DNA from 2 places in the Streptomyces sp. NPDC127097 genome. Region 1 is predicted to be linked to the other one. Evidence: riboswitches for the same ligand, from Rfam matches in the RefSeq annotation. Region 1 holds a riboswitch; the other holds the start of a gene.
What was found. A riboswitch is a leader RNA that binds a small molecule or an ion and turns the genes downstream of it on or off. The one in region 1 is predicted to bind glycine.
Positions count from the first base shown of each region.

Region 2: another riboswitch for glycine. It lies ahead of gcvP (aminomethyl-transferring glycine dehydrogenase); the one in region 1 lies ahead of gcvT (glycine cleavage system aminomethyltransferase GcvT).

Region 1 is NZ_JBHXFI010000008.1:41,627-49,279, forward strand. Features, by position in the region: gene ACFWJW_RS09380 (L-serine ammonia-lyase) at 1-760, opposite strand, end outside; gene glyA (serine hydroxymethyltransferase) at 1,226-2,485, opposite strand; gene gcvH (glycine cleavage system protein GcvH) at 2,613-2,990, opposite strand; gene gcvT (glycine cleavage system aminomethyltransferase GcvT) at 3,115-4,242, opposite strand; glycine riboswitch at 4,394-4,489, opposite strand; gene ACFWJW_RS09400 (AAA family ATPase) at 4,788-5,435, shown strand; gene ACFWJW_RS09405 (enhanced serine sensitivity protein SseB) at 5,526-6,332, shown strand; gene ACFWJW_RS09410 (enhanced serine sensitivity protein SseB C-terminal domain-containing protein) at 6,407-7,198, shown strand; gene ACFWJW_RS09415 (ABC transporter permease) at 7,582-7,653, shown strand, end outside.
Region 2 is NZ_JBHXFI010000023.1:104,921-112,573, reverse strand. Features, by position in the region: gene ACFWJW_RS19385 (FHA domain-containing protein) at 1-568, shown strand, start outside; gene ACFWJW_RS19380 (MerR family transcriptional regulator) at 586-1,332, shown strand; gene ACFWJW_RS19375 (bifunctional nuclease family protein) at 1,389-1,862, shown strand; gene ACFWJW_RS19370 (MerR family transcriptional regulator) at 2,050-2,655, shown strand; gene ACFWJW_RS19365 (DNA polymerase IV) at 2,722-4,176, shown strand; gene ACFWJW_RS19360 (PRC-barrel domain-containing protein) at 4,086-4,469, opposite strand; glycine riboswitch at 4,584-4,680, shown strand; gene gcvP (aminomethyl-transferring glycine dehydrogenase) at 4,868-7,653, shown strand, end outside.

The DNA of each region.
Region 1 (7,653 bases):
CGGAGTGCGCGGCGCGGCGGCGGACCTTCAGACCGCCGGGCAGGATGCCCTCACGGCTCGTCCCGCGGGTCACACACGCCTGCATGACCTGCCAGATCTCCAGCAGCCCGGCGCGGATCTCGTCCTCGGTGCGCCATGCCTTCTCGTTCTCCAGCATGAGGGCGGAGATCGACAGGCCGGTGTCCTGGGCCAGCCGCAGCAGCTCGTCGCCGGTGCGGAAGGGGTGGGTCAGGACGGTGTCGTCCGGCACGATCGGGTTCTCGCCGGCGACGGCGTCCTCGTCGACGACGAAGCCGCCGCCCACCGAGTAGTACGTCTTCTCCAGCAGGGGGGCGTCCGCGGCGTCGTAGGCGAAGAGCGTCATGCCGTTCGCGTGGTAGGGCAGCGCGCGGCGGCGGTGCAGGATCAGCTCGGCCGACTCGTCGAAGTCGATCTCGTGGGCGCTGCCTATTTCGGCGCCCAGCAGCCGCAGCCGCTTGGTGCTGCGGATGCGCTCGACCTCGTCGTCGGCGGATTCGACATCGACGGTGCGGGGGGAGTGGCCTTCGAGGCCGAGGAGGACGGCCTTGGGGGTGCCGTGGCCGTGGCCGGTGGCGCCGAGTGAGCCGAAGAGCTCGGCGCGGACGCGGACCGTCTGGGAGAGCAGGCCGTCCTTCTTGAGGCGTCCGGCGAACATCCGGGCGGCGCGCATCGGGCCGACGGTGTGGGAGCTGGAGGGGCCGATGCCGATGGAGAAGAGGTCGAAGACGGAGATGGCCACGGGGGCGGACTCCCTTGTCTGCTCGTGGTGGACGGTGGAGCAATGGGGCAGGAGGGGGTTTCTGCGCCGTTTGTCGAGCGTAACGCGGACGCGGCGCAGCGCCGTCGGACGGAAACCCTCGGGTGCCCGTCGTCAGGGGTAACAGTTGGTGTCGGGGTGGATACGGAGCCGGCAGCCGGCCGCGCGAGGGCCGGGCCGTCGAGGGCCCGGTGGCCGCGCGGGCGGGGGCCCGGCTTCCGGGTCCGGGTGGGGGCCGGGGCCCGGTGGACCGGTCCGCCGGCGGGGCTGTCGCCGTCCGCCGTGCCGGCATCGTGTGCCGCAGGTCTCACCGTAAGCCGCCGGGACCTGCGGAAGGGGGGAGGAGGGCCGGCGGCCGTGAGCCCGGGACGGTCGGCCCCGGGCTCACGCTCCGCGGCCCGTCGCCCGCCGGATGGCGGCGGGCGGGGGTTCAGCGGAGGTGACGCGTCACAGCGACGGGTAGAGCGGGAACTTGTCCGCGAGCGCGGTGACCCGGGCCTTGAGGGCGTCGGCGTCGTAGCTGGGCTTGAGGGCCTCGGCGATGATGTCGGCGACCTCGCGGAAGTCCTCGGCCTGGAAGCCACGGGTGGCCAGGGCCGGGGTGCCGATGCGCAGGCCGGAGGTGACCATCGGCGGGCGGGGGTCGTTCGGGATGGCGTTGCGGTTGACCGTGATGCCGACCTCGTGGAGGCGGTCCTCGGCCTGCTGGCCGTCCAGCTCGGAGTCGCGCAGGTCGACCAGGACGAGGTGGACATCGGTGCCGCCGGACAGGACCGAGACGCCGTGCTGCTTGACGTCGTCCTGCACCAGACGCTCGGCCAGGATGCGGGCGCCGTCCAGGGTGCGCTGCTGGCGCTCCTTGAAGTCGTCGGAGGCGGCGACCTTGAAGGAGACGGCCTTGGCGGCGATGACATGCTCCAGCGGACCGCCCTGCTGGCCGGGGAAGACCGCGGAGTTGATCTTCTTGGCGAGCTCCTGGGTGGAGAGGATCACACCGCCGCGGGGGCCGCCGAGGGTCTTGTGGGTGGTGGTGGTGACCACGTGGGCGTGCGGCACGGGGGAGGGGTGCAGGCCCGCCGCCACCAGACCGGCGAAGTGCGCCATGTCGACCATGAGGTAGGCGCCGACCTCGTCCGCGATCCGGCGGAAGGCGGCGAAGTCGAGCTGGCGGGGGTAGGCGGACCAGCCGGCGACGATCAGCTTGGGGCGGTGCTCCTTGGCGAGGCGCTCGACCTCCTCCATGTCGACCAGGTTGGTCTTCTCGTCGACGTGGTAGGGCACCACGTTGTAGAGCTTGCCGCTGAAGTTGATCTTCATGCCGTGGGTCAGGTGCCCGCCGTGGGCGAGGTTCAGACCCAGGATGGTGTCGCCCGGCTTGATCAGCGCGAACATGGCCGCGGCGTTGGCCTGGGCGCCGGAGTGCGGCTGCACGTTGGCGGCCTCGGCACCGAAGAGCGCCTTGATGCGGTCGATGGCGATCTGCTCGACCACGTCGACGTGCTCACAGCCGCCGTAGTAGCGGCGGCCGGGGTAGCCCTCGGCGTACTTGTTGGTGAGGACGGAGCCCTGGGCCTCCATGACGGCGACGGGGGCGAAGTTCTCCGACGCGATCATTTCGAGGGTGGACTGCTGGCGGTGGAGCTCGGCGTCGACGGCGGCGGCGACGTCGGGGTCGAGCTCGTGGAGGGAGCTGTTGAGAAGCGACATGAGAGTTCCTGGGGAGTCAGGGGCGCGAGGCGGCCTCTCCGGACGGCGTCCGGGGGAGCTTCCGCGCGGGCGGTGGCGGTCGGGGCTCCCGTCCGGGCGGGCCCGGGAGCGGAGGGAGAGCCGGGGCTCAGCTCTGGATGAAGGCGGCGTACTCGTCGGCCGAGAGCAGGTCGCCCGGCTCGCCGCTGATCTTCACCTTGAACAGCCAACCACCCTCGAACGGGGCGGAGTTCACCAGCGAGGGGTCGTTGACGACATCCTCGTTGATCTCGGCGATCTCACCGTCGACGGGCGAGTAGAGGTCGCTGACCGACTTCGTCGACTCCAGCTCACCGCAGGTCTCGCCCGCCGCGACCGTGGAGCCGACCTCAGGGAGCTGTACGTAGACGACGTCGCCGAGCGCGTTGGCCGCGTGCTCGGTGATGCCGACCGTCGAGACGCCGTCCTCGGCGCCCGACAGCCACTCGTGCTCCTTGCTGTAGCGCAGCTGCTGGGGGTTGCTCATGGCTCGATTCTCCTGTACGCGAGGGTGTGATCGTGAAGGGGGGCACCACCCGGACGAAGCCCGGGGGAACGTCGTGCGCGGTGAGACGCGCGGGCGCGCGCCTCCGCCTGCCGTAGGGGAGCGGTTACTTCTGCCGCTTGTAGAACGGCAGCGCGGTGACCTCGTACGGCTCATGGCTTCCACGGATGTCCACGCAGACACCCTCCGTGCCCGCCGTGGCGTAGGCCGCGTCGACATAGGCGATGGCGATCGGCTTGCCGAGCGTGGGGGACGGGGCCCCGGAGGTGACCTCGCCGATGACCGTGCCGTCGGCCGTGACGACCGGGTAGCCGGCCCGCGGCACCCGGCGGCCCTGGGCGATCAGCCCGACCAGCTTGCGCGGCGGCCGGGTCTCGGCGCGCTCGGCGGCCTCGGCCAGCGCCTCGCGGCCCACGAAGTCCCCGCCGTTGGTGGTCTTCTCGAACTTCACGACCCGGCCCAGGCCCGCGTCGAACGGCGTGGTCGCGGTGGTCAGCTCGTGCCCGTAGAGCGGCATGCCCGCCTCCAGGCGCAGGGTGTCCCGGCAGGACAGCCCGCAGGGCACCAGCCCGGCGTCCTTGCCCGCCTCGGTCAGCGCCTCCCAGAGGGCCACCGCGTCCGCCGGCCGGACGAACAGCTCGAAGCCGTCCTCACCGGTGTAGCCGGTACGGGCGATCAGCGCCGGCACCCCGGCGACCGTGCCGGGCAGCCCGGCGTAGTACTTCAGACCGTCCAGATCGGCGTCCGTCAGCTTCCTGAGGATGCCGGGGGACTCCGGGCCCTGGACCGCGAGCAGCGCGTAGGCGTCCCGGTCGTCACGGATCGCGGCGTCGAAGCCGCCCGCTCGCGCGCTCAGCGCGTCCAGCACCACCTGGGCGTTGGAGGCGTTGGCGACGACCATGTACTCCTGGTCGGCGAGGCGGTAGACGATCAGGTCGTCGAGGATGCCGCCCTTGTCCTCACAGATCATGGTGTAGCGGGCCCGGCCCGTTTTGACGCCGCCGATGTTGCCGACCAGCGCGTAGTCGAGCAGGTCGGCGGCCTGCGGCCCGGTGACGGTGATCTCACCCATGTGGGAGAGGTCGAAGAGGCCGGCGCGGGTACGGACGGCGAGATGTTCGTCCCGCTCGCTGCTGTAGCGCAGCGGCATGTCCCAGCCGGCGAAGTCGGTCATGGTCGCGCCGAGCGCGCGATGGGTGGCATCCAGCGCGGTGCGGCGGGGGGCATCAGTCATGGTTCTGGGCTCCCAGGCAGGGGTGACAAGACGTTCTCCCCATCTGTCATCGGAACCTGAGAGGTTCACCGGTATCCCGCGAACGGACCCGGTTTGCACCTTGGGTGGAGCCGCCCCGTCAGCCGGGCGGCGGCTCGCTTTTCAGATCTGCCTCGCCCGTGCGGTATAGGGGCCTGAGAGATTCAAGGGAGGACTTGCTCCTTCGGCGCCCCGCCGTGGCGGCCGGGGACTCTCCCGCGCGGGTTCAAGCGGCCGGTATGCAGTTGGCGGTGCACAGGTGAGCTGTGATGTGCACGTGGCGGCCACATCATTGCACGGGAACGCCGGATAAAGGAGCCCCCGCCGCCGCCCCGCCCACCACGTGGGCAGATCGGACAATCGCCTTGATGGGCATTACCTTTTCTTGACACTCTGCGGGTAGGGGACGGACGCGAACCGGACCAGAACGGGCGGGGAGGGCGATCACGGTGCACAGCGAAGCGGCATTCGGGGCGACTTCAGGGGTCGTGCCCCCGGACGTCGTGCCGACGGCGCCGTCCGCCGCCATGTCCCGGACCGGCCGTGCGCGGCGGGCCGTCATCCGGCCCGGACGCCGCACCGCGGTCGTGGACCTCCGGGGCGAGCGGCGCCCGCCCGGCGCCACCGAGCTGCGGTACCCGGCCGGCGACCTGGTGGTGGTCTCCGGGCTGCCGGGCAGCGGCAAGAGCACCCTGATGCACCGGGTCGTGCCGTCGCTGGACGGGCACGGCGCCGTCGTCCACCGCATCGATTCGCAGGACGTCCGGGAGCGCTGGGAGCACGGCAGGCTGCGCCGGCTGCCGTACGGCCTCTACCGCCCGCTGGTCCGCGCCGCCCACTATCTGGCCCTGGGCCGTGCGCTGCGCTCCGGCGACAGCGTGGTGGTGCACGACTGCGGGACGCTGGCGTGGGTGCGCCGCTGGATCGCGCGCGCGGCGCGGCGCGGCGGCCGCGGGGCGCATCTGGTGCTGCTCGATGTGGCGCCCGAGGTGGCGCTTTCCGGCCAGGAGTCACGGGGTCGCGGGGTGTCGGGGTACGCCTTCGCCCGGCACCGCGGGGCGGTGGGGCGGCTGGTCGGCGCCGCGGAGTCGGCCCGGCTGCCGGAGGGCTTCGGCTCCGCCGTCCTCCTCGACCGGCGGGCGGCGAGCGCACTGGAGACCCTCGCCTTCCACTGATGCGCCCGGGCACGCCCCCGCACACCACACCGCGCGTCTTCTCGTCTAGGGTCTTTGGCCAGATGGCGCGGTTTGGAACGGGTGGGACGAATGACATTTCCGGAGCAGGGGATACCGCAGCTGGCCTGGCCGGCGAACGAGCTCGAAGAGGTGCTGTCCGCGTCCGTCGGACACCCGGGCGCCGGCGGCCGGATCGTCGAGGTCCTCGGCCGTAGCCGGCTGTGGGTGCCGCTGCCCGAAGGCGGCGGCCCGGAGAGCGCGGGCCCCGGTGCCCGCGGCCTCGATCTGCCCACCGTCGAGCTCGACGGAGCGCACTACGTCCCGGTCTACAGCTCCGAGCAGGAATTCCTGCGGGTGATCGGCTCGCACATGTCCTTCACCGTCGCCCCGGCCCGGGAGTTCGCCCGCGGGCTGCCGCCGCAGATCGGCATGGCGGTCAACCCCGACGGCACGGTCGGCGTCCCGCTGCCGCCGCCCGCGGTGGCCGAACTATGCCGGGAGCGGCGGCTGGGGCAGCCGGAGTTCGAGGGGCTGCCGAGCGGTGGCCGGGTGCGGCTCTTCGAGCCGGACTGGCAGGACGAGCCGGTGGACTTCCTGGCCTCGGCCGGGCTGGAGTTCTCCGGTGCCGGAATTGTCCTGACTGCCCGGCGTGCCCTGGCAAGCGTCGAGGGCGACACGCCCGCGCTGTTCGTCGGTGTTCAGGTCGCGGCGGACGCCACCGCGCTGCACGACGGCACCGCCCGCGAGACGGTACTGTCAGCCCTCGGACGTGCGCTCGGCGCGGTACCGCTGCCCTGGCCCGTACAACTCGTCATGCTCGACCTCGCCCAGGGCGACCCGGTCGCCGACTGGATGCTGGAGCGGGTACGCCCCTTCTACTCCCGGGACCACCCGTAGGGCACGCCCTAAGCTGGTTGGATGACAGGCGGGCGCACCCCCACGTGCCCTGCTGAAGAGAAGGGACGGACCACGTGAGCGCGGGTGCGCATCAGGGGCCGGCGGCGGCGGGGCAGCTGGAGCAGCTGCTTCAGCAGGTCTCGCCCGGCCGTTACGACGCCTATGAGGCGCTGCTGCAATCGCTCGCCGCGGGCCAGGTCTGGATGCTGCTCTGGCAGGGCCGGGCCGGTATGCCCGATGCGCAGTACGGAAACATGGAGGTCGAGGGCCTCGGCTATGCGCCGTGTGTGACCTCGGCGCCCGAGCTCGCCGCCTCCGGCTGGAACCGCGACCACGAGGTGGTCACCGGTACCGAAATCGCCGCCGCGCTCTTCCCCGACCGCTGGGGCCTGTGGCTGAATCCGCATGCTCCCGGCGGCGGCGTCGGCATCCCCTGGCTGGATCTGCGCCGGATCGCCGGTGGTCTCGACCGGCTGCCCGCCGGGCCGTTGCGGATCTCGGAGCCGGTGATCGACATCCCGCAGTTCTACGCGCTCCTCGCCCAGAACGCCCACCGGACGCCCGCCGTCCGTTCGCTGCGCCGGGCCTGGGTGCAGCCCGCGCTGGGTGCCCCGTATCTGGCGATCGGTCTGGATCTGTACGACACCGGCCAACAAGCGGTGGATTCGGTGCGGTTGATGATCCAGCAGTCGATCGGCGCGGTTCCGGACGGTCTGCCCGTCTCCACGGTCGCGATGAACGACGAGTACGACCCGGTCGGCATGTGGATGCGGGCCTCCACGCGCCCCTTCTTCGACCGTGACGGCTACGTCCAGCCGCAGGCCCCCGCGCCCTCCTACGGCTACGGCTACCCGCGTCCGTACTGACGTCCGGCGCCGCCGCCCGGCGCCGGGCTTGCGGTGAATTCGCCCCATGCGCCCCGCCGTTGAGCGCCCTTCTCACGCGTATACACACCGCTCAGCCCGAACTTTTGTCCGTATAACGGAATGCCGCGGATCACATCACAGTTACGCATCCTTTCCCCTTCAGGGCTGGTGACTGATCGCGAATCGGATGAAGACTCCCGGCAAGCAAAGGGTCATCGGTCCTTTGTGCGAGCGTCATCCGAGAACGGCGTCGCACCTTTTGAATTTCCATAAAACGCGAACTTCCGCGATGCCTGCATGACTTGCACCAGTGATGTGAACAAGGCCGCTACCGCGGCGGGGCATGGGCCGGCCACTGTCGGCCGAGAGGGGTCAAAGGCACCGTGACCGCACCGATCGAGACCACCGGAGCAGCTGCTGAGGCGCAGCCGGAAGCGGTGCTGAAAGGCGTGGAA
Region 2 (7,653 bases), on a different contig from region 1:
ATCAGCCGCACACACGGGTGGAGGGTCGGCCTTGCCGGTTTGTACGAGGTGTGGGAACCAGAACGCCGAGGCGAGCCGGTTCTGCTCCAACTGTGGTGCGCCACTGCGTGCGGGCGCCCAGCCCGAGCGGCCGTCGGAGACGACGTCGACCATCTCCATTTCGGGGCTGGAAGCCTACGACTCGGAGACCACGGGCCAGAATCTGGCACCGTCGCTGTCCCCCGAGGCCCAGGCGGCCGTGGATGCTCTCCCGTTGGGGTCGGCGCTGCTGGTCGTCCGCCGGGGTCCGAATGCGGGCAGCCGCTTCCTGCTGGACAGTGAGCTGACCACCGCAGGCCGGCATCCGCAGGGCGACATCTTCCTCGACGATGTGACGGTCTCGCGCCGTCATGTGGAATTCCGTCGCGGTCCGGACGGTCTCTTCACGGTCGCCGACGTGGGCAGCCTGAACGGCACCTACGTCAACCGTGAGCGGATCGACTCCGTTGCCCTCGCCACCGGCGACGAGGTCCAGATCGGCAAGTTCCGACTGGTCTTCTACGCGAGCCAGCGAGGCGCCGGTATCTGACCGGCCGGGGAAGGCATATGCGCGATACACCGAAAGGCGGCGCCGGCTCTGCCGGTGCCGCCTCCTCGGACGGCAAGCCGGTGAGCATCGGTACGGTGCTCACCCTGCTGCACGAGGAGTTTCCCGAGGTCACCATCTCCAAGATTCGCTTCCTGGAGGCCGAGGGGCTGGTCGAGCCGAAGCGCACGCCTTCCGGATACCGCAAATTCACGCAGGCGGACGTCCAGCGGCTGGCCGCCGTCCTGCGGATGCAGCGGGACCACTATCTGCCGCTCAAGGTCATCCGGGAGCATCTGGACGCCCTGGAGCGCGGTGAGCAGATGCCGCTGCCGGCCCCGGCCGCACCCTCCCGGGATCTGGTCGAGGGCGTGCACCACCCGGGTACGGAGCGTCCCACGGCTGCCCGGATCGGCCGGGCCGAGCTGCTGGCCGCCGCGGAGGTGGACGAGGCGGCGCTCGCCGACTGGGAGTCGTACGGACTCATCGTCCCCCATGACGACGGCGGATACGACATCGAGGCCGTCACGGTGGCCAAACTTGTCGCGGACCTGGGCCGTTTCGGTCTGGAGCCGCGGCATCTGCGCGCGGTGAAGGCGGCGGCCGAGCGCGAGGCGGGCCTGGTCGAGCAGGTCGTTGCACCCCTTCGGCGGCACCGTAACCCGCAGACCAGGGCGCATGCCGAAGCCACCGCCAGGGAGCTGGCAACGCTGTCCGTACGGCTGCATGCGGCCTTGGTGCAGAGCGCTCTGCGGGTCCGGCTATAGCTAGCAAACGAGTGCCCGACTACCCAAACCTGCCGGGCACGTCCTAGGGTTGCTGTGTGAACGAGCTCGACGTCGTGGGTGTCCGGGTGGAAATGCCTTCCAGCCAACCGATCGTGCTCCTGCGGGAGGTGGGAGGCGACCGATACTTGCCCATTTGGATCGGGCCAGGGGAGGCCACCGCCATCGCCTTCGCCCAGCAGGGCATGGTCCCTGCCAGGCCGCTGACGCATGACCTCTTCAAGGACGTGCTCGAAGCGGTGGGCCAGGAACTGACGCAGGTCCGCATCACGGATCTGCGCGAGGGGGTTTTCTATGCCGAACTCGTCTTCGCGAGCGGGGTCGAGGTCAGTGCGCGCCCGTCGGACGCGATAGCGCTGGCCTTGCGCACCGGAACGCCGATCTTCGGTACCGACGGTGTGCTGGACGACGCGGGGATCGCCATCCCGGACGAGCAGGAGGACGAGGTGGAGAAGTTCCGCGAGTTCCTCGACCAGATCTCGCCCGAGGACTTCGGGACCAACAGCCAGTGATATCGGCCAGGCGAACCGCCTGTTTCCGGCCAAACAGTCAGCCCTTCCCCGCGCGAGGTCACGAGAAACCACTCGTAGGGTGATTATCACTCGGCGTGGCGAGCGCGGCGATCGTTGACGCACCCCGAGTGACTGCATACCGTCGATGTGGCAGGTCCCGTCCGGGACGTGGAGGACGGAGGGCGGCGTGGCAATCACCGGCGACGGTATGGCGGCGGAAGGGGCGTTGCCGCTCCACTCGGGCGCAGCAGCGAACCCTGCCCCGGCACCGGCCGCGGCGGTGTCGGGGGACTGCGAGGCGCAGAACATCGGCTATCGCGGCCCGACCGCCTGTGCGGCAGCGGGCATCACTTACCGGCAGCTCGACTACTGGGCGCGTACGGGCCTGGTGGAGCCGAGCATCCGGCCGGCCTATGGCTCCGGCACCCAGCGGCTCTACAGCTTCCGGGACGTCGTGGTCCTGAAGATCGTCAAGCGGCTGCTGGACACCGGGGTGTCGCTCCAGAACATCCGCACCGCCGTCCAGCACCTGCGCTCGCGCGGGCTGGCGGATCTGACGCGGATGACGCTGATGAGCGATGGCGCGACGGTCTACGAGTGCACCTCGCCCGACCAGGTCGTGGACCTGCTCCAGGGCGGCCAGGGCGTCTTCGGGATCGCCGTGGGCGTCGTGTGGCGGGACGTGGAGGGTGCGCTGTCGCAGCTCCACGGGGAGCGGGTGGACACCGGCGAGACGCTGGTCGGGAAGAACCCGCACGACGAGCTGGCACGGCGGCGCAACCGGGCGGGCTGAGGCCCCGGCGGAGCGTGCGGCCCGGCATCGGGCCGATTGTCAGTGGCATGGGGCAGCATCGGAGATGTGAGACCTGCCCCGACGATCCTGCATCTGGACATGGATGCGTTCTTCGCGGCCGCCGAGCAGGCGGCCAAGCCGAGTCTGCGCGGCAAGCCCGTGGTGGTCGGCGGGGTCGGCGTGCGTGGCGTGGTCTCCACGGCCTCGTACGAAGCCCGGGTCTTCGGGGTCCGCTCCGCGATGCCGACGGCCCAGGCGCGTCGGCTGTGCCCCAACGCCGCCTATCTCAGTCCTCGCTTCACGCTCTACCGCCAAGTGAGTGAGGTGGTGATGGAGCTGCTGCATGCGCTGTCGCCGCTGGTGGAGCCGCTGAGCCTGGACGAGGCGTTCGTCGACCTGGAGGCGGGTGGGGTGCCGGCCGAGACGGCGGCCGTCCGCGCCGTGGGGGAGCAGCTGCGGCGGGACATCCGGTCGGCGACGGGTCTGACCGGCTCGGTGGGGCTGGCCGGGGCCAAGATGCTGGCGAAGATCGCGTCGGAGGCGGCCAAGCCGAACGGGCTGGTGGTGATCGAGCCGGGCACCGAACGGGAGCTGCTGGGGCCGATGACGGTGCGGACGCTGCCCGGGGTGGGTCCCGCGACGGCCGAGACGCTGCGCCGGGCCGGGATCCACACCGTCGCGGAGACCGCGGAGGCCGGTGAGGCCGAGCTGGTGCGGCTGCTGGGCAAGGCACACGGCGCGGGGCTGTACGCGATGGCGCTGGGGCAGGACGACCGGCCCGTGGTGGCCGAGCGGGACGCGAAATCCATCTCCGTCGAGGACACCTTCGAGGTGGATCTGACCGACCGGACGCGGGTGCGGAACGAGGTGCTGCGGCTGGCGGACCGCTGCGTACAGCGGCTGCGAGCGGCCGGGCGCTCCGGGCGCACGGTGGTCATCAAGGTGCGGAACTACGACTTCTCGACGCTGACCCGTTCCGAGACGCTCAGGGGGCCCACCGACGACCCGGCGGTGATACGGGAGGCCGCTGTGCGCCTGCTGGAGACGGTGGACACCACCGGCGGGGTGCGGCTGCTGGGTGTGGGTGTCAGCGGGCTGGCGGACTTCACACAGGAGGATCTGTTCGCCCAGCTGGCGACGGAGCGGGAGGCGGCGGAGGCCGCGACCGCGGCGGCGCTGGAGCAGGCCGCCGGGGAGCGGGAGCCGCAGGAGGCCGAGGAGGAGCGGCCGCGGCGCTGGCATCCGGGGCTGGACGTGGTCCACGACGAGTACGGCGCGGGCTGGGTGCAGGGGAGCGGGGTGGGGAGAGTGACCGTACGCTTCGAAACGCCATGGTCCGCACCGGGGAGGGTGCGGACCTTTGCTGTCGACGATCCGGCGCTGCGGCCGGGGGAGCCCCTGCCGCTGGTGGGCGGGGCGCCGGCCGGCGGTCAGTCGTCCGAGCCGGCGATCTTGCCGAAGTTCTTGTCGCCGGAGCCGGGAGACACCGGATCGGTCGGGGAAGAAATATCCAGGCGGTAGTGGTGATAGAGCTGAAGTTCCTGCTCAGGGGAGAGATGGCGGCCCACGCCGAAGTCCGGCGCGTCCTTGATCAGCTTGCGGTCGTAAGGAATGTGCAGGCCCTCACCGACCATTTTGCTGGGCTCCAGAGGGACGAACGCATCCCGGCTGAAGAGTCCGGTGCGTACGGCCGCCCACTCCGGTTCCCCCGTCGCATCGTCGAGGTAGACCTCGTCGATGGTCCCTATTTTCGCGCCGTTACGGTCGAACGCTTTGCGGCCGATCAGGCTTCGGGGATCGATATCGGTTTGCACGGCCCCTCCAATTGGTCGCAACTGCCCTGTGACAACTACCAAACGGCACATTTCATGCCCTGGCCACTCGAAGGATCCTTCGAGAGCCACGCTGGTAGGCTGGCGATTGGCCGCAGACCCCGTGCGGGAGAGTCCTTGTCGTTCGCGACCAGGGCGCCGAAGGAGCAAATCCTCCCCGGAATCTCTCAGGCACACGTACCGCATGGACGAGGTCACTCTGGAAAGCAGGGCGGGCCACGGAAGGCACAGCGCCGGGACCCCTCCTCACCGACGGTGAAAGCCGGGCCGCCACCCGCGGGCCGGTGAAGCTCTCAGGTTGAATGACAGAGGGGGAGGCCGTCCGGGCACCCGTGCCGTGGTGCCCCTCGTAGGTCGTACCGACCAGGAGGCCCCCGCAGATGACCACCAATCGCATCTCCTTGACCGAGCTGGAACGCGGCACCCCCTTCGAGCGCCGGCACATCGGTCCCGACCACGCGGCGCAGGCGAAGATGCTCGCGCACATCGGATTCGGGTCGCTGGACGAGCTCACCGCCGCCGCCGTACCCGATGTGATCAAGAGCGCCGAGGCCCTCGGCCTGCCGCAGGCCCGTACCGAGGCCGAGGTGCTCCAGGAGCTGAAGGGCCTGGCGGACCGCAACGAGGTCCTGGCGTCCATGATCGGTCTCGGCTACTACGGCACGTTCACCCCGCCGGTGATCCTGCGCAACGTCATGGAGAACCCGGCCTGGTACACGGCGTACACGCCCTACCAGCCGGAGATCTCGCAGGGCCGCCTGGAGGCGCTGCTGAACTTCCAGACGATGGTCGCCGACCTGACCGGACTGCCCACCTCCGGTGCTTCGCTGCTGGACGAGGGCACCGCCGCCGCCGAGGCGATGGCGCTCTCCCGCCGGGTCGGCAAGGTCAAGCAGGGCGTCTTCCTGGTCGACGCCGACTGTCTGCCGCAGACCATCGCCGTGATCGAGACCCGGGCGGAGCCCACCGGCGTCGAGGTCGTCGTCGCGGATCTGTCCGACGGCATTCCGGCCGAGATCGCCGAGCGCGGGGTCTTCGGCGTGCTGCTTCAGTACCCGGGTGCCTCCGGCGCCGTGCGGGACCCCCGCGCCGTCATCGAGCAGGCGCACGAGCTGGGCGCGATCGTCACCGTCGCCGCCGATCTGCTCGCCCTGACTCTGCTCACCTCGCCCGGTGAGCTCGGTGCGGACATCGCGGTCGGCACCACCCAGCGCTTCGGTGTCCCGATGGGCTTCGGCGGGCCGCACGCCGGCTTCATGGCCGTCCGTGACCAGTTCGCCCGCAGCCTGCCCGGCCGTCTGGTGGGCGTCTCCGTCGACGCCGACGGCAACAAGGCATACCGGCTGGCGCTTCAGACCCGTGAGCAGCACATCCGCCGGGAGAAGGCCACCAGCAACATCTGCACCGCGCAGGTGCTGCTCGCCGTCATGGCCGGGATGTACGCGGTCTACCACGGCCCCGAGGGCCTGCGGACCATCGCCCGGCGCACCCACCGCTACGCCGCGGTCCTCGCCGAGGGCCTGCGGGCCGGCGGGGTGGAGATCGCGCACGGCACGTACTTCGACACGCTGACCGCGCGGGTGCCCGGCCGGGCCGCCGAGGTCGTCGCCGCCGCCCGCGAGGCCGGTGTCAACCTCCGGCAGATCGACGCGGACCTGGTCGGCATCGCCTGTGACGAGACCACCGGGCGGGCGCAGCTGGCCGGCGTCTGGGCCGCCTTCGGGGTGTCCGGCGACGTCGAGCAGCTGGACGCGGCCGTTGCCGACGTGCTGCCGCAGGGGCTGCTGCGCACCGACGACTACCTCGCCCACCCGGTCTTCCACGAGTACCGCTCCGAGACCGCGATGCTGCGCTACCTGCGCACCCTCGCCGACAAGGACTACGCGCTGGACCGCGGCATGATCCCGCTCGGCTCCTGCACGATGAAGCTGAACGCCACCACCGAGATGGAGCCGGTCACCTGGCCCGCGTTCGGTCAGCTGCACCCGTTCGCGCCGGCCGACCAGGCCCAGGGCTACCTCACGCTGATCCAGGAGCTGGAGGAGCGGCTGGCCACGGTCACCGGCTACGACAAGGTCTCCATCCAGCCGAACGCCGGCTCACAGGGCGAGCTGGCCGGTCTGCTGGCCGTCCGCGCCTACCACCGCGCCAACGGCGACGAGCAGCGCACGGTCTGCCTGATCCCGTCCTCGGCGCACGGCACCAACGCCGCCAGCGCCGTGATGGCCGGAATGAAGGTCGTCGTCGTCAAGACCGGTGAGGACGGCGAGGTCGACACCGACGATCTGCACGCCAAGATCGAGAAGCACCGGGACGAGCTCGCGGTCCTGATGGTGACCTACCCCTCCACGCACGGCGTGTTCGAGGAGCACATCACCCAGATCTGCGCCGCGGTGCACGAGGCCGGCGGTCAGGTCTACGTGGACGGCGCCAACCTCAATGCGCTGGTCGGGCTCGCCGAGCCCGGCAAGTTCGGCGGCGATGTCTCGCATCTGAACCTGCACAAGACCTTCTGCATCCCGCACGGCGGCGGTGGCCCCGGTGTCGGCCCGGTCGGCGTGCGCGCCCACCTGGCGCCGTATCTGCCCAACCACCCGCTTCAGCCCACCGCGGGCCCGGAGACGGGCGTCGGGCCGATCTCCGCGGCTCCCTGGGGCTCGGCGGGCATCCTGCCGATCTCCTGGGCGTACGTCCGGCTGATGGGCGGCGACGGCCTCAAGCGCGCCACCCAGGTGGCGGTCCTCAGCGCCAACTACATCGCCAAGCGGCTGGAGCCGCACTACCCGGTGCTCTACACCGGCCCCGGTGGCCTGGTGGCGCACGAGTGCATCATCGACGTCCGGCCGCTGACCAAGGCGACCGGGGTGAGCATCGACGATGTGGCCAAGCGGCTGATCGACTACGGCTTCCACGCGCCGACGATGTCGTTCCCCGTGGCCGGCACGCTGATGATCGAGCCGACCGAGAGCGAGGACCTCGCCGAGTTGGACCGGTTCTGCGACGCGATGATCGCCATCCGCGCGGAGATCGAGAAGGTCGGCTCGGGGGAGTGGGACAAGGACGACAACCCGCTGCGCAACGCCCCGCACACCGCGGGCGCGCTGGGCGGCGACTGGGCGCACCCGTACTCCCGTGAGGAGGCCGTCTTCCCGGCCGGTGTCGCCGT